4 regions of the Lysinibacillus sp. NPDC098008 genome follow, and region 2 is predicted to be linked to each of the others. Evidence: riboswitches for the same ligand, from Rfam matches in the RefSeq annotation. Region 2 holds a riboswitch; each other region holds the start of a gene.

Region 1 (7,866 bases), on a different contig from region 2:
AAACTATCAACAATGGCTTCTCATTTATATGCATCTGAATCATTAAACTATCGTACAGTAGGTTTATTTGAGGATCGTTTAAGCCAGCTAAGCCCTGAGGAGCAAAAGCAAGGGAAGGTAATTGCAGGAGCTGTTGCTGAGTATGCGATTGAATGCTCCATTGCAAAAGTATTTGGTTCTGAAACTTTAGACTATATTGCGGATGAAGCGGTACAGCTACATGGTGGCTATGGCTTTATGGCTGAATATGAAGTAGAGCGTATTTACCGTGATTCTCGCATTAATCGTATTTTCGAAGGTACAAATGAAATTAACCGTATGATTGTACCTGGCACATTTATGAAAAAGGCACTAAAAGGCGAGCTGCCATTATTACAAGTGGCGCAAAACTTACAGCAGGAGCTGTTAATGTTAATGCCAGAAGATATCGGCACAGAGCCACTAGCACAAGAAAAATATTTAGTGAAAAATGCGAAGAAAATTGCTGTATTAGCAGCAGGCTTAGCAGCGCAACGCTTTGGTGCAAAGCTTGATCAAGAGCAAGAGGTTTTGGTGAATATTGCGAATATCGCCAACCAATTATTTGCGATGGAATCTGCAGTGTTACGTACAGAAAAGGCAATTGCTCGTGATGGTGCTGAAAAAGCACATCAAAAATTGCTATATACGCAAATTTTCTGTCAGGAGGCATTCGCAGAAATCGAAAAAGAAGCAAAAGATACAATTCTTGCTTCAGCAGATGGCGATGTAGCACGTATGACATTATCAGCATTGCGCAAGCTAACACGCAATAATCCATACAACTTAATTGCCAAAAAACGCGAAGCTTCTGTGAAATTAATTGAAGCAGAAAAATATATTGTTTAATGATATGATGATGCGAAACCTAGCTCCTATTTCTTCTGGAGAGCTAGGTTTTTTTATGGGCGAAGGGTGGTAAGGTGGATAGAAGCTCTAAATAGATGGATAGAATGGTAAAGGTGACGGATAGCTGCCCAGCCAACTAGTTATGATGGTATACTATAAAAAAACAGTAGAGGAGCATTTTAATGACGATTCAATTTATTCATTATCCAAAATGTACAACATGTAAAAAGGCACAAAAGTGGTTAAATGATCATGATATTTCCTATCAAGAGGTGCATATTGTAGAGCAAACGCCAACAAAAGATGAGATCAAGGCATTTTGGCAGGCGAGTGGACTGCCTTTAAAGAAGTTTTTCAATACATCTGGCATGAAATATCGCGAGCTAGGATTAAAGGATAAGCTTGCTGAGATGACAGAGGAGGAGCAGCTTGAATTGCTTGCTTCTGATGGCATGTTAATCAAACGTCCAATTGTAACAGATGGAAAAAACGTTACTTTAGGGTTTAAAGAATCAGATTTTGAACAAGCTTGGAAATAACCGCATTTCTCCTTGTTTTTATAGGAGAAATATGGCACACTGAAAGTGAATCGATTACATATTTATGGAGGGGTTTTGGCATGAGCACACCTAAAGATTTACGATATTCTGAAGAGCATGAATGGGTAAAAGTAGAAGACGGTAAAGTACGTATTGGTATTACACACTTTGCACAATCTGAGCTAGGAGATATCGTATTTGTTGAGCTTCCACAAGTTGGCGATGAAATCAAAACAGATGACCCATTCGGTAGCGTAGAATCAGTAAAAACAGTTTCTGAATTATATGCGCCAATCTCAGGCACTGTTGTTGAAGTGAATGCAGATTTAGAAGATAGCCCAGAATTCGTAAATGAATCACCATATGAAAAAGCATGGATGATCGTTGTAGAGCCTGCTGATGCATCAGAAGTTGACAAACTTATGACAGCAGAGCAATACGAAGAAATGATTGCAGAATAAGACAAGCTATAATCAAAAAACGTCGGCAACTACCGGCGTTTTTTATTATATAATAATTTATAAGTGGGGATGTCTAAACTGGAGGTGGCGTAATGTTCGAGGGAAAATGCTTGATAGTAGAAGGACGCTCAGATAAGCTTCAGATTGAGCCTATTTTAAATGAGAATGTTACAATACTATGTACAAATGGCACAATTGGTGTACATCAATTAGAGGAGTTGCTTGATCCGTATGAGGGCTGCGAGCTTTTTACATTTTTCGATGCAGATACTTCAGGTGATAAGCTACGTGCATTAATGGACAGACATTATCCAGAGGCTGAGCATTTGCGTACAATGCCAACCTATAAGGAAGTGGAAACGACACCTAGAAAAGTGTTGGCGATGATTTTATTGCGTGCACATTTCTCCATCCATAATGAGTATATTTTGTAAGTAAGGTTGCGTGAATAATGAAAGAATGGTCAACAGAGCAGTGGGAAGCGGCTATACAGTCGGGAGAGCAAGCTGCATTTTATTTATATACACCAATGTGTGGAACATGTGCAGTGGCATCGAAAATGATGACAATTGTTGAACAATTACTACCACAGCTGCAGTTAGGTAAAGCGAATATTAATTTTTTAGAGCATATTGCAAGTGAGCATCAAATTGAAAGTGTTCCTTGTTTGCTTGTCTGTGATGACGGAAAAGTGACAAATAAGATCTATGCATTTCAATCCGTACCATTTTTATATGAATTATTAAAAAAAGCAATTGACTGAACTTTGCTGGCATGGTAAAGTAACACATAGATTACGAAAACATTAAATATATCGAACTCTTATAAAGAGTGGCGGAGGGAAGTGCCCTATGAAGCCCGGCAACCATCACAGTGTGAAAAGGTGCCAAATCACTCAAAGATTCTTCTTTGAAAGATGAGAGAACGGTTAAACGTATAAATACGCTAACCCCTTCTGCTTGTCTGTGAGTGAAGGGGTTTTCTATATGAGAAAAGAGGAGTATTGGCGATGATCCAGCTTCATAATATTACAAAAAAATATAAAACAGCAAATGGCGAATTAACGGCAGTCAAAAACGTAGACCTCTCTATCGATAAAGGTGAAATTTTTGGCATTATCGGCTATAGTGGTGCTGGTAAAAGTACGATGATTCGTTTATTAAATGGACTAGAGAAACCGACATCAGGAACGGTTATAGTGAACGATCAAGAGTTCTCATCCATTAAAGGGCAAAAGCTTCGAGCTGCTCGACAAAAGGTAAGTATGATTTTCCAGCATTTTAATTTGCTATGGTCTAGAACCGTTGCAGAAAATATTGCTTTTCCATTAGAGATTGCAGGTGTTCCAAAGGCGCAACGTGAGGCACGTGTCAAAGAATTAATTGCACTTGTAGGATTGGAAGGGCGTGATAAAGCTTACCCATCACAGCTTTCTGGTGGACAGAAGCAACGTGTTGGCATAGCGCGTGCACTAGCCAATAATCCAGAGGTGCTATTATGTGATGAGGCAACATCTGCGCTTGATCCTGAAACGACAGATGCAATTCTAGATTTGCTTGTGGATATCAATGAACGCCTAGGTTTAACCATTGTGCTCATCACCCATGAGATGCATGTAATTCGTAAAATTTGTCATCGTGTGGCTGTAATGGAAGCGGGCGAAATTGTAGAGCGTGGCGAGGTATTACAAGTTTTCCAATCACCGCAAGCAGCTATTACGAAAAAATTTGTAGCGCAAATTACAGATACAAAGGAAACACAGGAAACAGTAGCACAAATCAAAGCCAATTATCCAACTGGACAACTTGTTAAACTGATTTTTGTAGGTGAAAAAACAGAGCAGCCTGTTATTTCGCATCTAGTTAAACAATTTGATGTGGAAGTTAGTATTGTTCATGGTAATATTTCGCAAACAAAAAATGGAGCATACGGTACATTAATTGTACAAATCGATGGCTCGGAGGCAAATGTAGCAGCAGCACTTGATTACTTAAATACAGTCGAAGTACAAACGGAGGTGATTGTAAATGCTAACTAATCTCTTTCCGAACGTAGACTGGGAAAATATGTGGGAGGCTACATATGAAACACTATATATGACAGCCATCTCTACTGTTGTGACATTTGTTTTAGGGTTAGTGATTGGAATTGTGCTCTTTTTAACAAGTCCTAATCAGCTATGGGCTAATAAGATTGTGAACTTTTTAACAGGTTCACTTGTGAATATTTTCCGCTCTATTCCATTTATTGTGTTAATTATTTTATTAATTCCATTTACAAAGTTTTTACTTGGTACAATTCGTGGCGCCAATGCCGCATTGCCTGCATTAATTATTGGCGCAGCACCATTTTATGCCCGCATGGTTTTAATAGCTTTACGTGAAATTGATAAAGGTGTAATAGAAGCTGCTCGCTCAATGGGTGCAAAGACATCGACAATTATTTGGAAGGTACTAATTCCTGAATCGTTACCAGCATTAATCTCAGGTATTACTGTAACGGCTGTGGCGCTTGTTGGTTATACAGCAATGGCAGGAATTATCGGTGCGGGGGGTCTTGGTAACTTAGCTTTCTTAGACGGCTTCCAACGTAATCGTACAGATGTGACATTAATGGCAACTATTTTGATATTAGTGGTTGTATTTATTATTCAATGGATTGGTGATTTGATTACCGAAAAAATTGATAAACGTTAACAGGTTATTCCGGTTTTTTACCGCTAACATACTTTATACAAAATAAAAGGGAGTGTTATACATGAAGAAGTTATTAGCAGGATTATTTTTATCAATACTTGTACTAGCTTTAGCAGCTTGTGGTGCTGATAAAAAGGAGGATGCCAATTCAGCATCTGATGGGGAAACAGATAGTAAAGAAAATGTAACATTAAAAGTAGGTGCTTCTAATACACCACACGCTGTCATTTTAGAAAAAGCAAAACCGATTTTAGCTGAGCAAGGTATTGATCTTGAAGTTGAAACGTATACAGATTATGTACTGCCAAACCAAGATTTAGAATCAAAAGAGCTGGATGCAAACTACTTCCAACATATTCCTTACCTTGAGTTGCAAATTAAAGATAATGGCTATGATTTTGTAAATGCTGGTGGTGTTCATATTGAGCCAATCGGTATTTACTCTAAAAAATATAAATCTTTAGAAGAGCTTCCAGAAGGTGCAACAATTTTACTTTCTAACTCAGTATCTGACCATGGTCGTATGCTATCATTATTAGAGGCTAAAGGCTTAATTAAATTAAAAGAAGGCATTGATAAAACAGCAGCAGAATTAAAGGATATTGAAGAAAATCCTAAAAACTTTGAATTTGATGCAAATACAGCTCCTGAAATGCTTGTACAAATGTATGAAAACGATGAAGGAGATGCGGTTTTAATTAACTCTAACTTTGCCATTGATAATGGCTTAAACCCAATTGAGGATGCTATTTCTCTTGAGGATAAAGAATCTCCATATGTAAATATTATTGCAGTACGTGCAGGCGATGAAACAAAAGAAGAAATTAAAAAATTATTAGAGGTGCTAACATCCCAAGAAATCCAAGACTTTATTTTAGAGGAATGGAAAGGTGCAGTAGTACCCGTAAAATAATAGTAGATTTTAGAGTACATAGGCTTTCAACCTATGTGCTCTTTTTCTTTAGTGAGTAATCAATAAAAAAATCGCCTTTATTGGCGACTCAGACTGTAGACAAACTCAATGAATTTTGAGTTTGCCTACAGTCATTTTTCTTTTACAATGAAATCAAGGAAAGCCGCTGATTGCCACTACGGGCGGACGCTTTCCGCGGGAGTCGCCGCCCTTCGTTCCAATCAACTTCTACATAAAGAACGCCTTATGCATATGTTGATAAAAAGTAAATTTTTGAGGTGATCACTCCTGATGACAAAGCATCAAATTCATGAACTTGAACAAGTAGAAATGCTAACGATTTTTCCCAAGACCATTTAGTATGAAAATTAAAGGCTGCTATTGATTTTTCATCTAACCATTAGTAGGAAATCTCTATTCATCACAAAAGAAATGATGCATCATGAACTCCTCCATGCAGACCCTCTATTTATTGATGCTACACAAAGAAATTTTCCCATAAGCATGTATATATTAAAAATAAACACTATAGAAGAAAAAATGACAAAAGGAATCGAGAAGTTCACGCTCGATTCCTTTTGTCTACAATCTGAATCGCCTTTATTGGCGACTTTTTTATTGGAATTGTGATAGGCGAGAGAAGAAGTTTTTGACAAAGTCTAAAAAAATGATTTCAGATGGGGCAATTTCCCGATTAACAGGTGAAATAATGCCGACAGTTCTAGGAATTGTAGGTGCTTTAATTGGAACCTTTACGGTAAAGCGAGCAGTTGAATCATAAAGTGAACTTTCGGGCAAGAGGCTAACGCCGATACCTGCTGCAACTAAACCTTTTAATGCATCTAAGTCTTCTCCCTCTGAAATGATATTTGGCAAAAAGCCTGCGGCACGGCAAGCATCCATTGCTACTTTATGCAAAATATAGCCGTCTGGGAATAACACAAAGAGATCGTTTCTTAATTCCGCGAGTTGAATGCTTTCTCTTTTTGCTAATGGGTGATTTGCTGGGAGTAAGGCTGCGATATTTTCCGTAAATAATATGGTTGATTGAATGGATTCATCTTTTGGGGGAAGTGGTCCCAAAAAGGCTAGGTTTAAATCTCGATTTTTAACAGCATCGATTAAAAATCGATAGGAGCCCTGACGTAGCTGAAATTGTAAATCAGGATATTCACGTTTAAAGGCAGATATAACGGTTGGCAGTACATAGCTAGCTAAACTTGTTGGAAAGCCGATTTTAATGGAGCCCTTGGCAGGATCAAGATATTCCTCTACCTGTTTGGCAGCAAAATCAATCGCTTTTAAAGCAGTAATGGTATGCTCAAGAAATATTTTTCCGATTGGTGTTAATTTTACATTTCGACCGACACGTTCAAATAATGGCGTGCCTAATTCATCTTCAAGATTTGCTATTTGCCGACTAATGGCAGATTGTGCAACATGGAGATGCTCAGCAGCCTCTGAAATATGTTCACGTTCAGCGACCTCGACAAAATAACGTAATTGACGTAACTCCACTAACTTTTCACCTCTATTAATCTAAAAATAAGATTGATTTTATTTTAATTATAGTATTTAAGATGAAAAATGACTATCAATGTTTACAGGTTATTTTAAACATATAGCTAAAATATTTGTTTCCTTAATTGATTTCATTATCGTGAAAAAGGTTATAGTATAGATAGCACTCTCTATGTATTTTTGTTAGAAAACCGCTATAATTCGCCCTTTTCACGGGGTTTCCACTATGTAGCTAGATGAAATTAATTCTCAATTAGAAGTAATTTATTGAAAATGGAGAAACGTTATTCTCATTGATAAGTTTGCTAAGTAACTAGCTGAAAATGCTTACAAAGTCTTTATTTTTCAAGATTTTATTTAAGAAAACCGAAAGTAATTGAAATGGTTTGCATAGAGAACAATTTTCAGTTAAGATTAGAATGATGATAATTAAGGAATGGATATCCATTCACTGAACACTATGGAGGTATTTTCATGTCAACTTTAGTAATTAAAGATCTTCACGTTGAAATCGACGGGAAAGAGATTTTAAAAGGCGTAAATCTTACAATTAATACAAATGAAATTCACGCAATTATGGGACCAAACGGAACTGGTAAATCGACACTAGCATCTGCTATTATGGGTCATCCAAAATACGAAGTTACTTCAGGTAGAGTTGAACTTGATGGTGAAGATGTGCTTGAAATGGAAGTAGATGAGCGTGCTCAAGCTGGTTTATTCCTAGCAATGCAATATCCATCTGAAATCGCTGGTGTAACAAATGCTGATTTCTTACGTTCAGCTATTAATGCACGACGTGAAGAAGGCGATGAAATCTCATTAATGAAATTTATTCGCGAATTAGATAAGAACATGGAATTCCTTGA
Region 2 (7,866 bases):
GATAGCCTCTTTATCTGTAGTCTATTGATTATTGTAATGGGCCACCAAGTTTTGTGATTGCTTCAGAAACATTTGAGAATTTCTTGAAGTTTTCATTGAATAGACCTGCAAGTTCAGCAGCTTTTGCATCATATGCAGCTTGATCTGCCCAAGCTTCACGTGGATTTAATACGTTTGATGGAACACCTTCAATAGCTGTTGGGATATGTAAACCAAACACAGCATCTTGCGTTGTTTCAACATCTACTAATTTACCATCAATGGCAGCACGTACCATTGCACGTGTATAAGAAAGTTTCATACGGCTACCAGTGCCATATTCGCCACCAGTCCAGCCTGTGTTTACAAGGTATACTTGTGCACCGTGCTTATCAATTTTTTCTCCTAACATTTCAGCATACACAGTTGCTGGAAGTGGAAGGAATGGTGAACCGAAGCAAGTAGAAAATACTGGTTCTGGCTCTGTTACACCACGCTCTGTACCTGCAAGCTTTGATGTGAAGCCGCTTAAGAAGTGGTACATTGCTTGTTCTTTTGTTAATTTACTGATTGGTGGTAAAACACCAAATGCATCTGCTGTTAAGAAAATAATTGTTTTTGGATGACCTGCAACAGATGGGTCAACAATATTATCAATGTATTGGATTGGATAAGCTACACGTGTATTTTCTGTTAATGAACCATCATCGTAGTCACAAATACGTGTTTCTGGATCAACAACTACATTTTCTAACACTGAGCCGAAACGAATGGCATTGTAGATTTCTGGTTCTTTTTCAGCAGAAAGATTGATTGTTTTCGCATAGCAACCACCTTCAATGTTGAAGACACCATTATCAGACCAGCCATGCTCATCGTCACCGATTAATTTGCGTTCTGGATCAGCAGATAATGTTGTTTTACCAGTACCAGATAGACCGAAGAATAATGCTACATCACCAGCTTCTCCAACATTCGCTGAGCAATGCATAGAAAGGATGCCTTGTTGTGGTAATAAGTAGTTCATAATACCGAAAATAGATTTTTTCATCTCACCAGCATATTCAGTACCACCAATTAAAATCACTTTCTTTTCAAGTGATACGATAATAAATGTTTCTGAAGCTGTACCATCAACGGCAGGGTCTGCTTTAAAGTTAGGAGCTGAGATAACAGTGAACTCTGCAACATGAGAAGCTAATTCTTCTTCAGTTGGACGGATAAATAATTGATGAGCGAAAAGATTGTGCCAAGCATATTCATTAATAACTTGAATACTTAATTGTGAATCTTTGTCAGCACCTGCGAAGCCTTTGAATACAAATAATTCGTCACGTTCTTTTAAATATTTTATAACTTTAATATATAAGTTATCGAACACTTCAGAAGAAATCGGTTGATTGACTTTTCCCCAGTCAATTTGATCTTTTATGCTTTCTTCTTCTACTGTATATTTATCTTTAGGTGAACGACCAGTGTATTTGCCAGTTTCTGCACGAACTGCGCCATCTACTGTTAATACTGCTTCACCACGAGCTGTAGCTTTTTCTGCTAACTGTGGTACTGAAAGTTGAACTTGAACATTTCCGCCGTTTAATAATTCCTTCAGTTCGTTTGTAATTTCTACTGAATTCATCGATTAAATACCATCCTTTTTTATAATATTCCCTTGATTCTGAGGGATTTTTTCTTAATTTCAAAAATAGTATAACACAATTACTTAAATAATCTATACTAATTAAGAAATTATTTTCGAGTTTTTATTATTTTTCAACAAACTGACAAAAAATAACGTTTTTCGAGTAGAATCCCTTCAATCCTACTACAAATGCGCTTGAAAATAGCGTCACACATATGTTACCACAACAAGCATGGGATGTTGTAGGGATGAATTTGCTTTTATTTACATCATCATCCATGTATAAAAGGTTTTACAATAATAATATTCTTGTTGTACTGTATTTTTTGAAGTGCTATTGCGTCAAAAATGTGAAACAATCGTCAAGGATTAGAAAATATTTGACAATAGTCAACCTTTTCAGTAACATGGGTTATTGAACGGATACTCTTATCCCGAGCTGGTGGAGGGTCAGGCCCTGTGAAACCCGGCAACCTGCATGAAACATTTCACGACATGCGTTGGTGCCAACCTGATGCAAGGGACATTCCCTTGAACGATAAGAGTGAAAGGTTACGAAGTCATTAGTCCTTTCCTCATGTAAAACAACGTGAGAAAAGGATTTTTTTTATTGTTAAAAATCAATGTAAAGAGCAATGTACATAGTTCTTTCCTTATTATAATGACGGATCTTTCAAAATCCTCGTGTTAAAAGCAGTAGCTGTTTTCGATAAAAACAACACAACAACGGCTTGGAGTTCGATCCTTAAGAGCGGGCTTGACATGGGTAATGAGTACCGTATTCATACACAACTACTTTTCGTAAGAGTAATAGGAGGAAAACCAAATGACAAACCGTCGACTGTTTACATCAGAAAGTGTGACAGAGGGGCATCCCGATAAAATTTGCGACCAAATCTCGGATGCTATTTTAGATGCCATTTTGACAGAAGACCCAAATGCACGTGTAGCATGTGAAACAACCGTTACAACAGGCTTAGTATTAGTAGCAGGAGAAATTACAACCTCTACGTATGTTGATATTAAAGGTATTGTTCGTGATACTGTAGCGGAAATTGGCTATACACGTGGTAAATATGGCTTTGATGCTGAAAATTTAGCGGTGCTTGTAGCAATTGGTGAACAATCACCTGATATTGCACAAGGTGTTGACCAAGCTTTAGAGGCACGTGAAGGCTCGATGACAGATGCCGATATTGAAGCAATCGGAGCAGGTGACCAAGGCTTAATGTTTGGTTATGCATGTAATGAAACACCCGAGCTAATGCCATTACCAATTAGCCTAGCTCATAAATTAGCACGCCGTTTAACAGCAGTGCGTAAATCAGGTGAGCTTGCTTATTTACGTCCTGATGGTAAAACACAAGTAACAGTAGAGTACGATGAGCATAATATACCTGTACGAGTTGATACAATTGTTATTTCAACACAGCATGATGAAGAGGTAACATTAGAGCAAATTCAAGCAGATTTAAAAGAATTTGTGATTGCACCAGTTGTACCAAGTGAATTATTAGATGCGAACACAAAATATTTCATCAACCCAACTGGTCGTTTCGTGATTGGTGGACCTAAGGGAGATGCTGGCTTAACAGGACGTAAAATCATCGTAGATACATACGGTGGCTATGCACGTCATGGTGGTGGTGCATTCTCTGGGAAAGATGCAACAAAGGTAGATCGTTCAGCAGCCTATGCAGCTCGCTATGTAGCAAAAAATATTGTAGCAGCAGGATTAGCAGAGCGTGCTGAAGTACAGCTTGCTTATGCAATTGGTGTTGCTCAGCCTGTTTCTATTGCTGTCGATACATTTGGTACAGGAAAGGTGAAGGAAAGCGATATTGTTGAATGGGTGCGTGAGCTATTTGATCTACGTCCAGCAGGTATTATTAAAATGCTTGACCTTCGTCGTCCAATTTACAAACAAACTGCAGCATATGGTCACTTTGGCCGTACAGATTTAGATGTACCATGGGAGCAAACAGACAAAGCAGATGCATTACGAGAAAAAGCACGTTTATCTTAATTTGATCAATACTTTTGAATCGAACGTGCAGCAGCAAATATAGCAGAATTCTATCATGATCAATACCTGTGCTTCCGCTTTTTAGTAGAAGTTTAAACAAAGATAAAAGCTTTCGTGCTATCAAGGATTCCTCGCACAAGCTCTTCTTGTTAAACTATTGAGCTAAAGCGATAAAGTGATTTAAATATTATAATGATATACTATGTGATAGAAAAGCTGGGATAGCTGAAAGAAGCGCAAGAAATCAATGTAACCATTGATTTCTCGCGCTTTTTAAGGATTAAACTCACTGTATCCCAGCTTTTAATAGCTGAGCTATTTTTTTAATAGTCTATTTTTGAAGCGATTTATAATACTGGCCTTTTTCGGCATATTCGCGTACGATGCGTTCCATATCTTCTTTATCCTCAGCATTTAATTCGCGTACAACTTTTGCTGGACGACCTAATGCTAAGCTATTTGGGGGAATGACTTTACCAGGAGGTACTAGGCTTCCAGCTCCGATAAATGCACCCTCTCCAATCTCTGCCCCATCTAATATAATAGAGCCCATGCCAATCAAGGCATTTTTTCGAATTGTACAGCTATGTAAAGTCACTTGATGACCTACTGTTACCTCGTCCTCAATAATTAATGGATACTTTGGACTTTGGTGCAGACAGCATAGGTCTTGAATGCTTACACGTTTGCCAATAATGGTAGGAGATACATCGCCTCGAATAACTGTATTAAACCAAATAGTTGTTTCAGCACCAATGGTTACATCACCAGTAACTGTTGCGTAATCAGCAATAAAAACAGATGGATCAATCTTTGGCATTTTATCTTTAAATGGATAAATCATGAAAATCGCCTCTTTTCTTTCTATGATGTAGTATTATCGTATCAAATACGCATCTTTATGAAAATATAAAATTAAAATGTGCTATGGATGTCGATATAATCATTGTGTAATTATTTTTTAGGAGGACTATGTGAATGTGGAAATGGGAAGCTGATGGACAAGCAAAGGCTGTGATTGCTATTCTTCATGGTGCTTATGAAAATCACCGATGGTATGCATGGCTTATAGAGAAACTAAGAATGGAAGGCTTCCACATAGTCATGGGAGATTTGCCTAATCATGGGGTAAATACAGGATTTGGTCGTGTCCATGATGAAGAGTTTAAATTGTACAATAAGTATACAAGAAATTTGATTGAGAATGCTTTTTCATATAATTTACCGACCTTTTTAATTGGGCATGGACTTGGAGCAACATTAATTCTTCATACAATGCATAAAAAGCAGTATGAATGTGCAGGTATTATTTTAACATCGCCTTGGCTGCAATTAAAATTACTACCGGGAAAGCTAACAAATACTTTAACAAGCTTAAGTACCTTAACAGGTAATATAAAGGTAACACATCCAATTACATTTGAAAAATTAACGCGCAGTGTTGAAGGAAGAGAGGAAATGAAGGATGATCGACCATTTGTATCTGTTGTATCGGTGAAATGGTATCGTGAGCTACAGCAAATGATGCGGAATTTAGTGTTTATGCCAAAGGGTGAGTTCCCAAATATGCCTATTCTAATGATGACGGGAGAAAGGGATGTCATTACGGAAACGCGACAAACGCGCAATTGGCTTCATCAACAAGAGTTTTCAGAGTTTCAGTTTAAAGAATGGGAAAATTGTTATCATAATTTATTTCATGAAGTAGAGCGCGATGAAATTTTTATGTATATTCGTGATTTTCTTAACAACGGACTTCGAAGAATTGGCTATATTATTGAGTAATTTTCAAATCTCCATTTATTACTATACTTATTATTACTATACTTACTTAAATATTGTTACTCGAGAATAATATTGCAATTTTCAGAAAAGTGTAATACTATAATAATTCAAAACAATATTATTTGAATTGGGGGAGTAGTATGGAAGTTGTTGTTGAGAAATTGAATGGTATTTTATGGGGACCTTGGTTTATTTACGGTATCTTATTGATCGGACTTTTTTTCTCTGTTATCACCAAGTTCCTACAAGTTAGACATATTAAAGATATGTTCGTTTTAATGTTTAGAGGAGAGAAATCAGACAAAGGGATTTCATCCTTTCAGGCGATGTCTATTGCTTTATCAGGTCGTGTAGGTACGGGTAATATTGCTGGTACGGCAACAGCCATTGGAATGGGTGGACCCGGCGCTGTTTTTTGGATGTGGGCGATTGCGTTTATTGGCGCAGCAACGGCTTACGTAGAATCAACCTTAGCACAGATTTATAAGGAAGAAAAAGAAACTGAATATCGCGGTGGACCAGCCTTTTATCTTGAAAAGGGGACAGGTCAAAAATGGTTTGGGGTTTTATTTGCGGTTGTAGCAGTTATCGCGATGTTAATCTTAATGCCTGGTGTACAGTCAAACGCCATTTCAGTAGCAGTGGAAAATGCTTTTGGTTTAGCGCCTTGGATTACAGGTGTTATTATTGTTGTGTTATTAGGTGCTATTATTATTGGTGGAGTTAAATCAATTGCAAACGCTGCACAAATCATCGTACCATTTATGGCTGCTGCCTACATACTTATGGCAATTGTTATTATTGTAATGAATATTTCAGAAATTCCAGCAGTTATTGGATTAATTTTCTCGAGTGCATTTGGTGCACAAGAAATCTTTGGGGGGATTATTGGTTCTGCTATTGCATGGGGTGTAAAACGTGGTATTTATTCAAATGAAGCAGGTCAAGGTACAGGGGCTCACCCTGCGGCGGCTGCGGAAGTATCGCACCCTGCAAAACAGGGGATTGTACAAGCGGCTTCTGTCTATATTGATACATTATTAGTTTGTTCAGCTACAGCATTTATGATTTTATTTACAGGGATGTACAATGTCCATGATGAAAAAGCAGATGCAATTGTCGTGGAGCATGATGCAAAAGAATATGAAATTTACCCAACTATTTTCACAGGTGAGTTTGGTAAAGATGAGTATTCAGGAGATGCACAAATTTCCTTTGCACAAACGATTAAAGAGGGTGCAGCTTATACACAATACGCTGTAGATGATGCACTACCAGGATTCGGTGGTCCATTCGTAGCAGTGGCATTATTCTTCTTTGCCTTTACAACCATTATGGCTTATTACTATATTGCAGAAACAAATGTTGCTTACTTATTGACAGGCTCTGCTGAAAAAATAGGTATTTGGCTTGCAAAGATTGCTATTTTAGTAGCAGCTTTCTATGGTACAATCCGTACATCCGATTTAGCATGGGCTATGGGGGATGTAGGTCTTGGCTTAATGGTTTGGACGAATGTTATCGGGATTTTAATTGTCATGAAGCCAGCGATTATTGCTTTAAAAGATTATGAGAAACAGAAAAAAGAAGGGAAAGACCCTGTCTTTGATCCTCGTAAACTAGGCATTAAAGGCGCAGATTTCTGGGTTCAATATAGTGAAAAACGTAAAAATAAATAGTTAATCTACAAAGCTATCTATTAGTTTACAATGCTAATAGATAGCTTTTTTATAGCATTTACTAAAATAAAAGCCTGAAATCATTGAGCGATTTCAGGCATAGGATAATCTTTCATTTTTTCTAAAGCAATGACAAATGGTGGGTCATTTTGCTGATTCAGAAACTCATATTTTAAAACATGAATATATTTTTGTGGAAGCTGGCGAACATAGTCTATCACCATATCTCGTTCCTCTTTACCACCAGGATGCCCATGATAAATGACAAGTACAATTAAGCCCCCAACCTTTAAGAGCTTGAGTAAATCTTGCAGTGCTTGAATAGTTGTTGTTGGCTTTGTAATAATATGATGATTGCTACCAGGCAAGTAGCCAAGGTTAAAAATAGCAGCAGCTATAGGCTTATGAACAAAATTGGCGACTTCCTCATGCCCTTTATTGAGTACAAGCGCACGGTGCTCTAACCCGTGGTCTAAAAGGCGATGAAGTGTTGTATCAACTGCCTCCTTTTGAATATCGAAGGCATAAACTTGTCCATGATCTCCGACAAGCTGTGCTAAAAACAGTGTATCATGTCCATTGCCAGCAGTGGCATCTACAACTGTATCACCCTCCTGTACACTATCTATTAATAGCTGCTGTGCATATTGTAAAACACGTTGTAATTTCATTTCACAACCTCAGCTTTGTAAAATTTTCCTTGAAAACTACCACGGCGTTCCAGCTCGGCATCAATGCCATTTAATACTTCCCACTTA
Region 3 (7,866 bases), on a different contig from region 2:
TAACCTTCATTTTTTAAATAGATTTCAATACCATCACGAATATCTTGATCGTCATCTGTAACAAGAACTGTTAATTTCGTCATGATATACACCTCACTCTCAAATATTAGTGTACTGTTCAAATCTTAAAAACCAGTTACGATAAAAATGAAGAATTTCTTAAGGTTTTACTGAGGCTTTTTCTACTATAAAATAGTGCTAATAAAAATTAAATTTTATCTGTCTTGACCTCTATATTGTTGGCTCCTTATCATAGCACTGAGTTGATTTCCTTTCTACTAGCCAACTACTATTAGTAATAAAAGTGTGAATTACATCTTTTAGTGTTGAACCATGTTATTATTAATAATACAGATTTATCCAAAATCAAACAATTACCATTTTTACTTTAGTATGCTTTCTCTTTAATGAGCAGTATAATGAAAATAGTAAAAGGAGCGAAGTATATGTATAAAACAGTTGCAGAAACGGCTCTTGATCTTGGTATGCCTGAGGAGCAAATTATACGTTTAGTATATGAGGGACGTATCCGCTCTGTTTATGATGGGGAGCAAATACTTATCAATAGTGACCAGTTCAGCACTTATTTTGAGCAATTGGAGCGTATTAAAGAGGAAATTGAAATTTGGCGCTCTACCCCTATTCCAGAGGATATTGATGTAAAAGATGAAGATTAATAAAAAGCCTGCTATTCAATTGCTTGAATGGCAGGCTTCTAACCATTTATCGTAAAGAGTTTAAATTGTTACAACAAATCCAGCTCTTTTCCCAATTATTTCAGCATAATCCTCTACCATAACACTAGCAGTCGGATACATGCCAGCACCAGGGCCAATTAATGTAAGTGTACCGATATAATTCGTGTCTAAGGCAACCGCATTATTGACATCATCGACTGGATATAATGGATGTTCCTTATCAACTAATTGCGGACCTACCTTCGCTACAATTTTACCATTGTCCAGCTTTTCAACCTCTGCTACATGGCGATAGCGCATCCCCTTCTCATATGCTTCACGGACTTGTGTCGATGAAATATTATCAATACCAATGACCTCTACATCTGCCCAATCAGGTTGCTCCCCAAATGCCAGTGCACTTAAAATCATTAGCTTTTTAAAAGCATCCTGCCCTGAAACATCGTTATATGGGTCTGCCTCCGCGTAGCCTAAGCTTTGTGCCTCTTTTAATGCTTCCTCAAATGTACAGCCTTGTGCACGCATCTTTGTTAAAATATAGTTACATGTACCATTTAAAATTCCTTGTATACGGCTTACATCATTGACAAGTAAAATATTTTTCATTGTTTTAATAACAGGCACGCCACCTGCAGTAGTTGCTTCAAAGCCTACAAAAACACCATTTTCCTTTGCAAGTGCCTGCAATTCTAAGCCTCGCTTGGCAAACATCACTTTGTTGGCTGTAATAACATGGCATTTATGCTCAACCGCACGCTTTAAGTAGCTATACGCAGGCTCTTCATTAACAATTGCTTCAAATACAACCTGCATACCTGGTTCAGCTAAGACATCATCCATATTTGTTGTCATTAGATGTGCTGTCCCTGGTACACGTTCACGACTTGCATCTGTTACTAAAATTTTTGCTACTTCTAATTCAATGCCTAATTTATTTTTAAGCTCTTCTCGCTTTTCTTTTAATATATGGTAAATCCCTTGACCTACCGTTCCAAATCCTAAAATCGCTGCCTTTATAGTTGCCATTCCTGTTATTCCCTCCAACTTACATTCCGCAGTTTCCTAAAATTATTGTTAGCTTTTAGGTTATATACACCGAAAGCTTATAATTATTGTTTATATTGGTACAAGCTCCATTATTTTAGAAACTCTACAAATTCAAATAATTCAAAATTTAACTTAAAGAAAATTGTAACGCATATATATAGTTCACACAAGAAAAATCTTTCTAGGATGGACATTTGTTTCTTCTAGACGTGCATAAGAAATCGTTTTCAATCCCTTTACTATACGTGTTTACAGTATATGAATAACATTTGAACAAATCTTGACTATTTACTTACAACAAATAAATGTTTTCTTCTATTGTATAGTATACGCAAATATAGTGTTAACAAGACCCCTATTAAAAAAGCTCATTCCCTGTAGCAGCAGAGAATGAGCTTAAAGATATAAGGGGAGTTTTAGCCTGCTTTTGAAAGCAATTGATAGCGATATTGTGTTAAAACCTGTTGAACAAGGCTGACTTCCTTCTCTGTAAAATTCGGCACAGCATATGTACGTTCAACTAATTGGAATGTACCATATTTTAAATAATACTCTGTTGCAGGAAGTGGGATATGACTTATACCATAACTTTGATAAGCTTCATAAACTTCCTTTACGCTATAGCCTTCTTCTTGTGCACAAATTTGTTCATAAAATGCTGTATGACCAAAAGCTTGTTGCCATTTTTCTTCAACTGATGCAAGTAAGTGTTGCATGGCCTTATTGTTTACAAATATATAACCTTCGTTTAGTTCATAAATAAAATAAGATGCAATATTTTGTGCACTATAAATATTACCCATTTAAACCACTCCTTTATCATCAGTTTTTAGAGAGAAATAGCTGCTGGTTAGACAGCACTTTTAACTGTTTACCCTTTAAAAAGTTAGTGTCGCTCATTTATATTATTTCCTAGTATATAGCATGGTTTTATTTAAGTCAATAATACAAATAAAAATACTAGGTTTTATTTTCGAGAAAGTTCTGACAATTTACCAAATGAGGTAAATAGCTGATGCAGCAACGTTTTACGCATTACCAAATGAGGCACTTCAAATGAGAAAATACGTAAACGCTACAACATTGCTCTTTATCTTCTCTAGCTTAAGCTTCTATTGTTTGCTCAGCTGATGTTGCTTGTGCAATTGCCTGTTCTAAATCAGCAATAATATCTTCCACTGCCTCTAAGCCGATAGATAAGCGAATGAGCGATTCGGCTACGCCAGCTTGGACCAATTCCTCTGCTGATAATTGCTGATGTGTCGTGGATGCTGGGTGTATAATTAACGATTTAGCATCTCCTACATTCGCTACATGTGAGAATAGCTTTACACTATCAATAAGCTTTCTTCCTGCTTCACGTCCACCTTTAATGCCAAAGGTAAGCACTGAACCGAAGCCATTTCTTAAATATTTCTTCGCCAAATGATGTGTAGGGAAATCCTCAAGACCATTGTAATTTACATATTCCACAGATGGGTGGTTTTGTAAATATTCAGCCACTGCCAATGCATTTTCATTATGTTTAGGTATACGCAAATGAAGCGTTTCTAAACCTTGTAGGAAATTAAAAGCAGCGTCAGGGCTCAATGTTGGACCAAAGTCGCGTAACAATTGTACACGTAGCTTTGTAGCAAAAGCAGTGGATGCTGTATCAATGCCATAACGTAGTCCATGATAGGAAGCATCAGGCTCCGTAAAGCCAGGGAACCGTCCACTCGTCCAGTCAAACTTACCAGCATCTACTACAACACCACCTAAAGTTGTACCATGACCACCAATCCATTTTGTTGCTGAATGAACAACAATATCTGCCCCAAAGTCAATTGGTGTAGAGCCATAAGGAGAAGCAAATGTGCTATCTATAATTAATGGCAAGCTGTTGTCATGAGCAATTTTAGCAACCGCTTCAATATCTAAAACCTTTAAGCTTGGATTACCATAGACTTCAGCAAAAACAGCCTTCGTTTTATCAGTAATCGCTGCATGGAAATTTTCTGGGTTTGTTTCATCTACAAAAATTGTTTTAATACCGTAGTTTGGTAATGTATTTGCGAATAAATTATAAGTACCACCATATAAAGAACTAGCTGCTACTATTTCATCACCAGCTCCTGCTAGGTTTAAAATGGAGAAGGCAATCGCTGCTGCACCAGATGAAAGTGCTACTGCCGCTGTCCCACCCTCCAATAAAGCTACACGCTTTTCAAAAACATCTACAGTAGGGTTTGTAATACGTGTGTAAATATTCCCCGCTTCCTCTAAGGCAAAAAGACGTTGCGCATGAGCAGTGTCTTTAAAAACAAAAGCTGTTGAACGATAGATAGGAACTGTACGGGTGCCTGTCACAGGGTCTGGCTCTTGACCACCATGTAACAATAATGTTTCTGGTTTAAAATCTGTCATTGTATACCTCCAAATGGTTATTTTTTTACGATGGTACCGGAGATGAGGAGGATTTTCTGTAGAAAACAAAAAACCCTCTTCAGCTAAGAAGAGGGTTGCAGTTGCAAGTTTTCCTCCCCTTATCTGCCAGATTCAAGCATGAATCTGCAGGAATTAGCACCGTAGTAAGTTCGTCACTCACTGGTTGCTGGGCATCATAGGGCCTGTCCCTCCGCCGCTCTTGATAAGAGTATGTGATTCAATTTCCATCGTTGTTACACAGTATAAACATAGAGTTTTTTTCTGTCAACCTATAAATTTTATTTTTTCCGAAACTTCTGTTTGCTTTTTTTCGTAATATGAACACATACATTATTTTTAGAAATCAATTCGAAAGGAGTATTTTTATGGTAAAAGCCGTGATTACTGTTCTTATTGTCGGCTATCTTATTGGCTGCATTCATGGTTCGAAGGTGGCGCAAATTTTATCGGGGGTTGACCTAAAAAAAGCTGGTCATGGCAATGCTGGAGCCTCCAATGCCACACTTTCTCTTGGCTGGAAATACGGTGTTTTAGTCGCTCTCATTGATATTGGCAAAGGAGTTATTGCCATTATTGGTGCACACCTATATTTTGGGGATGCTACATTTTTGACAGAAGAGCAAATATGGCTGCTGACATACCTGATAGCTGCAGGTGTTATTTTAGGTCATAACTTCCCGTTTTATATGGGCTTTAATGGCGGTAAAGGGACTGCCTCTATTATTGGTATTTTGCTTGCTGTGAATTGGAAAATTGGTTTATTTGCACTTATACTTTTTGTTATTTTATCGTTTGCTACAAACTATTTAATTGTTGGTGTACTTGAGTTTTATCTTGTCTTTTGTACAGCCACATATTTATGGATTCCCGGAATCGGCCCAACTGTTATCGCACTATTGCTTTTTGTCATCGCTATGATTTTACATATTGAAAATATTAAACGATTAGTGAAAGGCACAGAGCCTAAAGTCACCTCAGCATTTAAGAAAAAGAAATAGTATTATTATAGAAATTTAACAAACTATTACGATTGCATTTATTTGAAACGGGTACAATATTAACAATGGAGGCATTGGCAATTTCAGCCTCCTGTCTTCACTAACAATGTGCTGCGTAATCATAAAAGCATGCTCAGCATTTTTCCACAAAAATATTTATCGGAATTATAATATACCCTATACACTGGCATTGAATTACTTACATAGTTATTTTGTCTTTTGTATGACCGTATATTTTCTCTTTATTATCTGCTTAATGCTCTAAAAAGTAATTATTTTACATACTGATTATTCTATAATAAAATGGACAGTTTTCTATCTTAATAAAATATTGTCCTAACCGATGTTATGAATAATAGTGTAGAAAGGATGAGAAAATATGTCAGCACTGAAACAAGAAGCTACAAAACGTAATTTAAAGCCTCTCTGGATTGCGCTAGCCTTTGCCCTACTAATTATTATTACATTTTTGCCGAATAATGGTGAGCTACCTGTAGCAGGACAGCGCTCTCTAGCCATCCTAGCCTTCGCAGTTATTCTTTGGGTAACAGAAGCTGTATCATATCCTGTTAGCTCAGCGATGATTATTGCACTTGTTACTGTGTTACTTGGGCTTGCGCCAACAGTTAATGACCCTACAACAGAATTAGGTACAGCAGGTGCTCTAAAGCTTGCATTAAGTGGCTTTAGTAATTCCGCAGTCGCTCTAGTAGCAGCAGCTCTTTTTTTAGCAGCAGCAATGCAGCTTACCAACTTGCATAAGCGACTCGCTCTCTGGATTCTTTCACTTGTAGGAACAAAAACGAAAGCTATTGTATTTGGCGCTATTCTAGTATCAATAGCCCTTGCATTCTTTGTCCCTTCTGCTACAGCGCGTGCTGGTGCCGTTGTTCCTATTTTACTCGGAATGGTCGCAGCATTTGGTTTACCACGTGATAGCCGACTCGCTGCCCTACTTGTTATTACTTCTGTACAAGCTGTTTCTATTTGGAATATTGGTATCAAAACAGCAGCAGCCCAAAATATGGTTGCATTAAATTTTATTCAAGAACAATTTAATGTGAATATTTCTTGGGGGGCATGGCTGCTCTACGCTGGTCCATTCTCCGTTATTATGTCAGTTGTGCTATTTTTCGTCATGATTATGCTTATTAAACCTGAAACAAGCAATATTGAGGGTGGTAAAGAGGTTATCAAGAAACAACTTGAAGAGCTTGGTCCGTTAAAAGGCCCTGAAATACGTTTAATTATTACCTCTGTTATCTTACTGTTCTTTTGGGCAACTGAAGGAAGACTTCATCCATTTGATACAACAACCGTCACAATTATTGCTATTGCTATTTTATTATTACCAAAAATCGGTGTATATACATGGAAGGAAGTTGAATCTCATATTCCTTGGGGAACAATTATTGTCTTTGCGGTAGGTATTATGCTAGGAACGATTTTATTAAGTACGGAAGGTGCATCATGGTTATCCGATAAAGTGTTTGGCTCACTTGGTTTAGATTCTATGCCGATTTTAGCTACGATTGCACTCGTCACACTCTTTAATATTTTGATTCATTTAGGCTTTGCAAGTGCAACAAGCTTAGCATCCGCGCTTATACCAGTATTTATCGTTTTAGCATCAACATTAACGGCGAATGTTGACCAAGTTGGTTTCGTCATTGTACAGCAATTTGTCATTAGCTTTGGCTTCCTGCTACCAATCAGCGCACCACAAAATATGCTTGCCTATGGTACGGGCGCATTTACAACAAAAGACTTCCTGAAATCAGGTATTCCATTAACCGTTGTAGGCTTTATTTTGATTTTGCTCTTCTCTGCAACTTATTGGAAATGGATTGGACTTCTATAGATTTTCATTATAAATATTTTACGTTATGAGATAATTTATAGAACTTCCTATAAGTGATTAAATATTCTTCTTTGTTCGATTTTGACTATAAAGCGTGCTATGCTTTTCATATACAAAGAAACAAAGGAGAGTCTATACATGGTAAAAGAATTATTACGTAACCATTCTTCAGTGCGTATTTATGATGGTAAACCTATTTCAAAAGACATTATTGAAGATTTAATTGCTACAGCACAAATGGCTGCAACATCACATTTTGTACAAGCCTATAGTGTTATATGGGTAACAGATGAAGAGAAAAAGGAAAAATTAGGTTTACTTTCTGGCAACCCACGCCAATATGAAACCTCTGGAGGTGCTTTTGTCTTTTGTGTTGATTTTAAGCGCCTGCAAATGGCTGGTAAATTAGAGAGTGTGGATATCGTAGCTGACTCCGCTGAAAATGTCCTTGTAGGTGTAGCAGATGTGTCATTATTTGCACAGAACTTTGTGATTGCTGCTGAATCAATGGGCTACGGTATTTGCTATATTGGCGGTGTACGCAATAACCCTGCTGAAATCAGTGAGTTGTTCAATCTACCTGATTATGTTTTCCCATTATTTGGGCTAACAATCGGCGTTCCTGCACGTCGCAATGAGGTAAAACCTCGTTTACCTGTATCTGCTGTATTACATGAAAATGAATACAATGCTCAAAAATATGAGGAGCTTTTACCAGCATATAACGAAACAATGGAAGCCTATTATAATAGCCGATCATCAAATAGAAAAATTGATAATTGGACAAAACAAATGGCTGACTTCCTAATTGAGCAACGTCGTCCTCATATTAAAG
Region 4 (7,866 bases), on a different contig from region 2:
AAGCAAAGGCTTATACAGCCCTTGTCCAGCATAGCCATGTAAATGCCTATCAGGTTAGTAAAAATTCAGGAATACCCCGTGCTAGAATTTATGATATTTTAACAAGCCTTGTTGACAAGGGGATTGTGCTTAAGGAGGAAACAGCCGAGCAAACGATATATGCTGCACTGCCTGTCGCAGTTTTTTTACAGCAAATGCAGCAGCGTTGGCAGGCTAATTTTACATCCATTGGTACAAAGTTAGCTAGGCTAGAAGCAAAAGAGCAGGAAGCGGAGCATAAAGTCGTTATGTTAAAGGGCAAGGAGGCGATTATCAACTATTGTCAATCGCTGCTCCAAAATGCTAAGCAGAAGGTGCTATTATCAATGTGGGAGGATATGTATGAGGCGTTAGATGAAGCGATTCAAGAGGCAGCACAGCGTGTGCCTATCCATGGCATTACCTTCTATGTGGAAAACCCGATTGCTACATTGGATCAGCATCGCATGACACGCTATACAAAAAAAACATCTACACCGCATTGGTTTATTATGTCAGTGGATGGACAGCAAATGATTTATGGGCATGTACCATCCAATCAGGAAATTGCCTTTATTACAACGGACCCTGTGCATATTTATTTGCTGGAGGATTATATTTGGCATGATGTGCTGGTCAATCGCTTAATCAAGCGCGATGACCAAGCATTGGAGGAATGGATTACTAAAGAGCGACAAGCCTTTTTCCTCAACTAAAGCTCTAGCATATAAGCCAAGAAAAAAAGTGAAATCCCTTATTGCAAGAGATTTCACCTTTTCTTAGTAAAATACTTTGTCTACATTGTATTTGGAGCGGAAGACATTGATGGCATATGTTTCGTAAATTTCACGTTCCATTGGGTCTTCTATTTCATATACTTCAATTTTAAAAATTTCATCACGATGATTTTTCATTGGCGATACATTGTCTTCAAAGTGCTTTTTAATACGTTGGCGAATTTTGCGAGCTTTCCCGACAAATAATAGCTCATTTTTTTCATTATAAAATAAGAAAATGCCGCCTTTTTCGCGTGTGATTTTATGGAAGTCAATAAATCCATGGTAAGGTGTAATCGGCACATCACCAGGCTTTACATCTTGCTCACGCTGACGAATGACTACATCTGGTTTTGGAAATTCAATTTTAATCAAGTTTTTCACGTTCCTCTCTATCCCTAAAGCTATATGATAACATAATTACGGTATGCTTACCATAAAATTTCATCTAGAAAAAGTGATATACACAGCCTAGTATGGGGCAATAAAATAGGGAACATACAAATGAATCACAAAATATTCTATGAATTATTGCTATTCCTACTAGTTCATGCTACAATTCGATATAGTTAAATAAATCTTATCAAGAGAAGCTGAGGGATTTGGCCCGATGACGCTTCAGCAACCTCTAACAATTTGTTAGAAAGGTGCTAATTCCAGCAAAGGTACTCCTTTGAGAGATAAGAGTGGACGTGAAAAAATCCTTCTCATTCTATCTCGTATGGAATGAGGGGGATTTTTTAATTTGAAGCAGGCTTTACTGAAAAGAGAGAGGGGAATGCAAGATGCCAATTAATATTCCGAAAAACTTACCAGCTGGAGAACATTTACGTGAGGAAAAAATCTTCGTGATGGAAGAGGACCGCGCACGAACACAGCAAATTCGTCCGTTAAGTATATTAATTTTAAATTTAATGCCTGAAAAGGAAAAAACAGAGCTACAATTATTACGTTTACTAGGGAATACGCCGCTACAGGTTAATATTACCTTTTTAAATACAGCTACACATAAATCGAAAAATGTGAGTAAATCACATTTACAGCTATTTTACACAACGTTCTCACAAATTCGCCATCGCCGTTATGATGGCATGATTATTACAGGAGCGCCAGTCGAGAAAATGGAATTTGAGGATGTAAACTATTGGCAAGAAATAAAGGACATTATGGATTGGTCCAAAACGAATGTTACATCTGTTCTTCATATTTGTTGGGGGGCACAGGCGGCACTCTATCATCATTATGGTATTGGGAAATTTGAGCTTCCTGCTAAATGCTCGGGGGTTTATTCCCATGTTATTACTGATTTAACGGTTGATTTAGTGCGTGGCTTTAGCGATTTATTTACAGCACCGCATTCACGCCATACTTCTGTATCCATTGACGAGGTACGCAATCATCCTGATTTACGCTTGTTATCCTATTCGGAGGAGGCAGGTGTCTTTATCGTCCAATCGAAGGATAATAAAAATATTATGATTACAGGTCATTTAGAGTACGATGCGACAACATTGGCGGATGAATATCATCGCGATATAGCGAAGGGGCTTGATACGGCAGTGCCTGTCAACTATTTCCCAAATGATGACCCAGCACAAGCACCGATTAATACATGGCGTGCTCATACGCATTTATTGTTTTCAAACTGGCTGAACTACTATGTTTACCAAGAAACACCGTACGAATGGGACTTTGTGGATGAAATTGAATTCCATATTTAAGCCATTTAAAAAGTCTAATTTCCACGCAGAAATTAGACTTCTTCTTTTTTTTGTAACTTCGACTTGCGTATGACAGCGACAATAAGCATTACAATAGGTAGTAAAATCATTACAATAAATGATAAAATGGGCCAAATTTCATTATTGTAGTTATTGGAATGAACAATACTTGGATGAAGAATTTGCGATAGACCAATGACTATCAGGCCCATTGGCAAAATGAGTGGTCGATGATCCTTAATGTTCAACACTTGCGCAAGCCCGACAACACTTGTATAGAAGTACATAAATGAGCGAATATAAAGGGAGATAATCCACATAACAGCCATCAATACCTCAATACGTTCTAAAAAATAACCAATGGATATTCTTTGGGCAAGTGCATAGCTAGGGAAGGTTCGAGCGGTTGTACTATCTGGCCCTAAGACAAGTATGGACAGTGTAACCATTGTTGTTAATACAATGCCACCAATTATTGTACCAATATAAAAGCCCTTCTGCACAGAATGTTGGACATTGACTGTCAGGGGATAGAGCATCAATAGCAGCACTGATGGAAAGGAAAAGATACTTAAAAAGCGCATAATACTATACAGCATGGATGTCTTCGACGCCTCCAGCACGGGCTGTATATTGTCCAATGTAATCTGTGGTGTAATACAAATCACGAAAAAAATAAAAATAAAGAGAAACAGTGGAAAGAGAATTTCTGCCGAACGTACAAATGTTTCAATACCTAAGTAAGCTGCATACATAATAATAATGCTAAACAGCAGGGCAAAAGCCATCATAGGTGTTTCGGGCATGATTTCCGTTTGCATAAAAATCCCAATAAAATATAATAATTCGCCTGCTGAAAGAATGGTCACGATGACAAAGCATAGCGCTGTCATTGTGCCAAAAAAGCGTCCTAAAATTTTCTTATTTGCCTCAACAAACGTTAGTGTAGGTGTTTGCTTGGCTAATGTCATAAATAATTTTACATTTAGTAAACTGATTATGACACCAATAATCGCAGCAATCCATGCATCCTGCTTGGCAGCATTAGCAATGCTACCAGGTATAATTAAAATAGCTGTCCCGATGGAGTAGAGTATGGTAATAATGGTAAATTGTCTTGTGCTAATGATTTCTTTTTCCATCTTATGATGCCTCCAACTATTTATTTGGTGAATGAAACAATATATTCTTTAAGGGGTGAAAGGATAAAAGTAATACCGTCGAATGGGCTAGGTATTTTGATTTTTAGGAAAATACCCATATTTAAAACAGTGCCAATGAGTAAAAGAAGGGAAAATACGATCATGGTGTTTAGTGCTTGCTGCTGCTTTAGCTTGGGTATCCATTGGCAGGCAATTATGATAGAAATTATTAAAACGACGCTTGCCAAAATCATCTATCCTGTCTCCTTTCACTTGTTGGTTATTGAATTTTGGATAGTGCCCGATCCTTGGGTTTGCACATCGACCTTTACATCAACCTGCAATGTTGGGAAAATAGTAGCCCAATCGGATTTGATTTTTTTCCATTGCTTTGCATCAGCTCGGTGTAGAACATTGCTAAATCCTACAATATCGACCTGATAGTATTGTTGAATAGTTGCTAATGCTTGCTCAATTTGTTGTTGAATATCTTGTGCGGTTATTTGATTAATGGTCTGAATGGTTGTATCTTCTGTAAGATTGATGGTACATTTCACCTCTGCCACATTTTGAATAATATGAATTTGCACAGCTATTTTAGGCTGTCCCCGCTCAAAAGATCCCTTTACCTTCGTATCAGATTGTATAATTTCTGTTGATAATGATCCCTGTTCAGGGCAGGCAATGATTTCAGCCGTGCTATGAATGCTATCTTTTAAAAAGCCAATGCTTCGGCTTTCTTCCTCTGACAGCAAGCCTACAAATCGCCCCTCCTCTAAAACGGCTAAGCCTGCATAACGCAATAATACGGGTGTTTGGATTCGTTGTACATTTGTTTGGTCCATGCCTAGCTTCTTATCACCTTGAATTTCAATAGCTGCCAAAACAGTGCCCTTCTCTTTGTTATTCAGGGTATTGACTAATTCATCAATAGTAATTGTCATGATTGAGCCCCAGGCATGTTCAGAGGTTCGAAGAGAATTGACAATTTTATTAGCAGGTACTTTTTCAATGGGGGTCAGGACATTTAATACTTCCTTTGCTGTCGCCTCATAAGACATAATCACATTGAAATCATTGCGAAACTCATGATCGCGCGCAATAAAATCGAGCGGTTCCTGAATGCCCTCTTTGGCAAGGTCTTCTCCTAGCACAACGACTTGCAGGTGCGAAAAATAGGGCTTTCTTGCTGCAAGTGTTGTCATTTTTCGCAATGCCTCAAAGATGCTTTTTTCCTTTGTATGGTATGTAACGACAGGGGAGCGTTGCGCAGAAACTTGACGCACGGAAATTTCACTAGGGTCAACAATTTGCACGGTGATTTCATAGTCATCTCCGACCTTATCAATACCAAGTGCTATAGCAATCGCTAATTCATTTAATTCATGTTTACTCCAGCATCCACCTAATAGCAAGGTCAGGATGCATAGTAAGCCAATTTTTTTTATTTTTGTCATTACTTATTCCTTTCGTCCTTTACGAGTGATATAGGAACGTCCTCTAACGATGTTTTTTTGATTAATCAAGCGAGGTCGTGTCAGCAATCGACTGCGTGGGAACAATAGAAATGCATCTTTTTGATCCTTTGTGATAAACGGTGCAAATGGGCTTAAATAAGGCACGCCAAATGTACGAATGCTACATAAATGAAGAATGATCAGCATAATGCCAAACATAACACCGAATAAGCCAAACATGGCTGCCACAATCATTAAAGGGAAGCGTAGCACACGAATGGTATTCGATAAGCCATATGCTGGAAATAAAAAGCTACAAATGGCTGTTAAGGCTACAATAATCACCATTACTGCTGATACAACGCCTGCATCAACCGCTGCCTGCCCAATAACAAGCGTACCAACAATGGATACAGCAGGTCCAATGGTCCTTGGCATACGAAGTCCTGCCTCACGTAATATTTCAAAGGCAACCTCCATAATTAATGCTTCCACGACGGCTGGAAAGGGCACACCCTCTCGTTGGGAGGCGATACTAATCAGCATGGGTGTTGGCAGCATTTCTTGGTGAAAGGTTGTAATAGCTACATAAAGTGAAGGGGCAACTAAGGCTAAGCTAATACCAAAAAATCGTAATATACGAATGAGCGTGCTAATAAACCAGTGCTGATAGTAATCCTCTGCTGATTGTAGAAAGGATGTGAATAATGCAGGTACAACTAATACAAAGGGTGTACCATCGACCAATATCGCTACTTTGCCTTCAAGCAGTTCAGCTGCAATAACGTCGGGACGCTCAGAGTTGTAGACAGTAGGAAAAATCGATTTTTTCTCATCTTGTATATAATCCTCAATATAGCCGCTCTCTAAAATGCTATCTGTCTGAATACGGTCTAAACGTGCTAATACTTCAGCGACAATTTTGTCATTAGCAATGCCATTGATATACATGATAGCTATATTGGTTTGTGTCACATCACCAATAACACGAGATTTTATCCAAAGGTTAGGGCTTTTAATTTTTCGGCGAATTAATGCTGTATTGGTCCGTAATGTTTCTGTAAAGGCTTCTTTTGGTCCGCGAATAACAGATTCGGTGGATGGCTCTGTAACAGCGCGATCTTTCACATTTTTCGTGTTGGTAGCAATGCCTGCTGCAAAGCCGTCCAAAAGAATGACAGTTTCACCATTGAAAATCGCTCGATACAATGTTGTAAAATGCTCGATATTTGCAATATCACCAACTGTTAAATAGGCATTCCCAATATATTGCTGAATTGTGGCTATATCAATCTGCTGTTCTTCTTCGATATGGGCTGTTAATTTATCAATAGTATCATCTGCAATCATCATTTTATCAGCTAAGCCATCAATCGAAATAACAGCAAGGGTGTAGTGATCTACGCTATCAATGATTATTTCACGTATCATAAGGTCATTACTATGACCGAGTGCATGCTTAATTGTTTGCAGATTTTTAGATAGTGATGTATATAATGGGGAGGTATCGGTATTGTGAGAGATCGTCATGCGTGTTCCTCCTCAACTAGGACAGTCATTATTTATAGAATAGACAATTTTAGCGGGAGATAAACGATAGTAGACATTAAAAAAAGCAATATATCTTAGCGATATACTGCTTTATGTACGATAGTCGTATTGTAATTCATCGTTACTTGTATCAACATCTACATATAAACTATGCTCGTTAAAGAACCATAAATCTTTTTCTTCGATGTAATAGGTTACATCATCAACCACGGTTTGCACACCAATGGCAATCGGTTCTTCACGTGTCATCCCAAGTGAAAAGCCTTCATGAAATGGGCTAGAGCCACCATAGCGAGCATAAAAGCGAATCGTATCGCCAGGCTCCACTTCCATCTCCTGTTTAAACCATTGTAATGCCTGATCTGTTAATGCAATGTTCATACGTATATGCTCCTCTCTTTTCCTAAAGCCATTTGACCTTTGGCTCCGTGCCATTTTTAATACGGGCAATATTAGCACGGTGACGGTAAATAATAAAGGTAAATAAAAAGGCTACTAGGATACCTAATGCATAATCGCCTGTAACAAAATAATAAACGATTGCATAAATAAGTGCTACTAATGCGGCTATCATAGATGTTAAGCTAACGATTTTTGTGATTTTTAATGTCACAATAAATGTAATAAAGAGCAGAACGAAGAGCGGCCATGAGTAACCAAGCAATACCCCTGCTGATGTTGCCACTGCTTTGCCGCCACGGAAATTGGCAAAGATAGGGAACATATGACCAATTACCGCAACCAAGCCAAGCATTAATGGATGGATGGAGCTATCTGCAAAAAAAGGCAATGCCACTAATAAAACAGCGGCTGTCCCCTTTAAAACATCCATGATTGTTACAACAATGCCTGCCTTTTTCCCTAAGATGCGAAAGGTATTGGTTGCACCTAGGTTCCCACTGCCATGCTCACGAATATCTGTATGATAAAAAAGTTTGCCTATCCATAATCCAGAAGGTATAGAGCCGATTAGATAAGCGCATAAAATAATAAGTCCATTGATCATAAGGTGGATTCCTTTCCTTCACTTGATAACGAATAGTTTGTCACAAGTATTTTACACTTTTTCTTGCGAATCTACAATGTTCGGAAGGAGAATTCGTAGCAAGCCTTGAATTCAATAGATAATCCAACTACTAGAGAGTAATTGGGTAAATATAGGGATAATGGTCATTTTGTCAATCGATCATTCCTTTGATAG

What was found. Region 2 has a riboswitch for S-adenosylmethionine ahead of metK (methionine adenosyltransferase). Riboswitches for the same ligand answer to the same signal wherever they lie in the genome.
Region 1: it holds a riboswitch for S-adenosylmethionine, as region 2 does, so the genes downstream of both, ACIQVU_RS13705 (methionine ABC transporter ATP-binding protein) here and metK (methionine adenosyltransferase) in region 2, are expected to answer to the same signal.
Region 3: it holds a riboswitch for S-adenosylmethionine, as region 2 does, so the genes downstream of both, ACIQVU_RS09765 (O-acetylhomoserine aminocarboxypropyltransferase/cysteine synthase family protein) here and metK (methionine adenosyltransferase) in region 2, are expected to answer to the same signal.
Region 4: it holds a riboswitch for S-adenosylmethionine, as region 2 does, so the genes downstream of both, metA (homoserine O-acetyltransferase MetA) here and metK (methionine adenosyltransferase) in region 2, are expected to answer to the same signal.

The regions. Positions count from the first base shown of each region.
Region 1 is NZ_JBIWBA010000016.1:34,084-41,949, forward strand. It holds gene ACIQVU_RS13680 (acyl-CoA dehydrogenase family protein) at 1-867, shown strand, start outside; gene ACIQVU_RS13685 (arsenate reductase family protein) at 1,050-1,406, shown strand; gene gcvH (glycine cleavage system protein GcvH) at 1,487-1,867, shown strand; gene ACIQVU_RS13695 (toprim domain-containing protein) at 1,960-2,301, shown strand; gene ACIQVU_RS13700 (thioredoxin family protein) at 2,319-2,630, shown strand; SAM riboswitch class I at 2,687-2,790, shown strand; gene ACIQVU_RS13705 (methionine ABC transporter ATP-binding protein) at 2,877-3,905, shown strand; gene ACIQVU_RS13710 (methionine ABC transporter permease) at 3,895-4,563, shown strand; gene ACIQVU_RS13715 (MetQ/NlpA family ABC transporter substrate-binding protein) at 4,625-5,476, shown strand; gene gltC (glutamate biosynthesis transcriptional regulator GltC) at 6,092-6,994, opposite strand; gene sufC (Fe-S cluster assembly ATPase SufC) at 7,472-7,866, shown strand, end outside.
Region 2 is NZ_JBIWBA010000004.1:184,303-192,168, reverse strand. It holds gene pckA (phosphoenolpyruvate carboxykinase (ATP)) at 29-1,615, opposite strand; SAM riboswitch class I at 2,045-2,163, shown strand; gene metK (methionine adenosyltransferase) at 2,445-3,644, shown strand; gene ACIQVU_RS06720 (gamma carbonic anhydrase) at 3,976-4,488, opposite strand; gene ACIQVU_RS06715 (alpha/beta hydrolase) at 4,623-5,429, shown strand; gene ACIQVU_RS06710 (alanine/glycine:cation symporter family protein) at 5,570-7,108, shown strand; gene mnmM (tRNA 5-(aminomethyl)-2-thiouridylate-methyltransferase MnmM) at 7,189-7,779, opposite strand; gene mnmL (tRNA modification radical SAM protein MnmL/YtqA) at 7,776-7,866, opposite strand, start outside.
Region 3 is NZ_JBIWBA010000008.1:83,473-91,338, forward strand. It holds gene ACIQVU_RS09745 (response regulator transcription factor) at 1-83, opposite strand, end outside; gene ACIQVU_RS09750 (MerR family transcriptional regulator) at 447-677, shown strand; gene ACIQVU_RS09755 (homoserine dehydrogenase) at 738-1,724, opposite strand; gene ACIQVU_RS09760 (hypothetical protein) at 2,162-2,548, opposite strand; gene ACIQVU_RS09765 (O-acetylhomoserine aminocarboxypropyltransferase/cysteine synthase family protein) at 2,850-4,151, opposite strand; SAM riboswitch class I at 4,268-4,381, opposite strand; gene ACIQVU_RS09770 (glycerol-3-phosphate acyltransferase) at 4,538-5,170, shown strand; gene ACIQVU_RS09775 (DASS family sodium-coupled anion symporter) at 5,550-7,031, shown strand; gene chrR (class II chromate reductase ChrR) at 7,170-7,866, shown strand, end outside.
Region 4 is NZ_JBIWBA010000001.1:71,431-79,296, reverse strand. It holds gene ACIQVU_RS00395 (TrmB family transcriptional regulator) at 1-734, shown strand, start outside; gene ACIQVU_RS00390 (nucleotide excision repair endonuclease) at 798-1,169, opposite strand; SAM riboswitch class I at 1,372-1,481, shown strand; gene metA (homoserine O-acetyltransferase MetA) at 1,580-2,515, shown strand; gene ACIQVU_RS00380 (GerAB/ArcD/ProY family transporter) at 2,548-3,657, opposite strand; gene ACIQVU_RS00375 (hypothetical protein) at 3,678-3,911, opposite strand; gene ACIQVU_RS00370 (Ger(x)C family spore germination protein) at 3,927-5,114, opposite strand; gene ACIQVU_RS00365 (spore germination protein) at 5,118-6,644, opposite strand; gene ACIQVU_RS00360 (HesB/YadR/YfhF family protein) at 6,756-7,046, opposite strand; gene plsY (glycerol-3-phosphate 1-O-acyltransferase PlsY) at 7,069-7,671, opposite strand.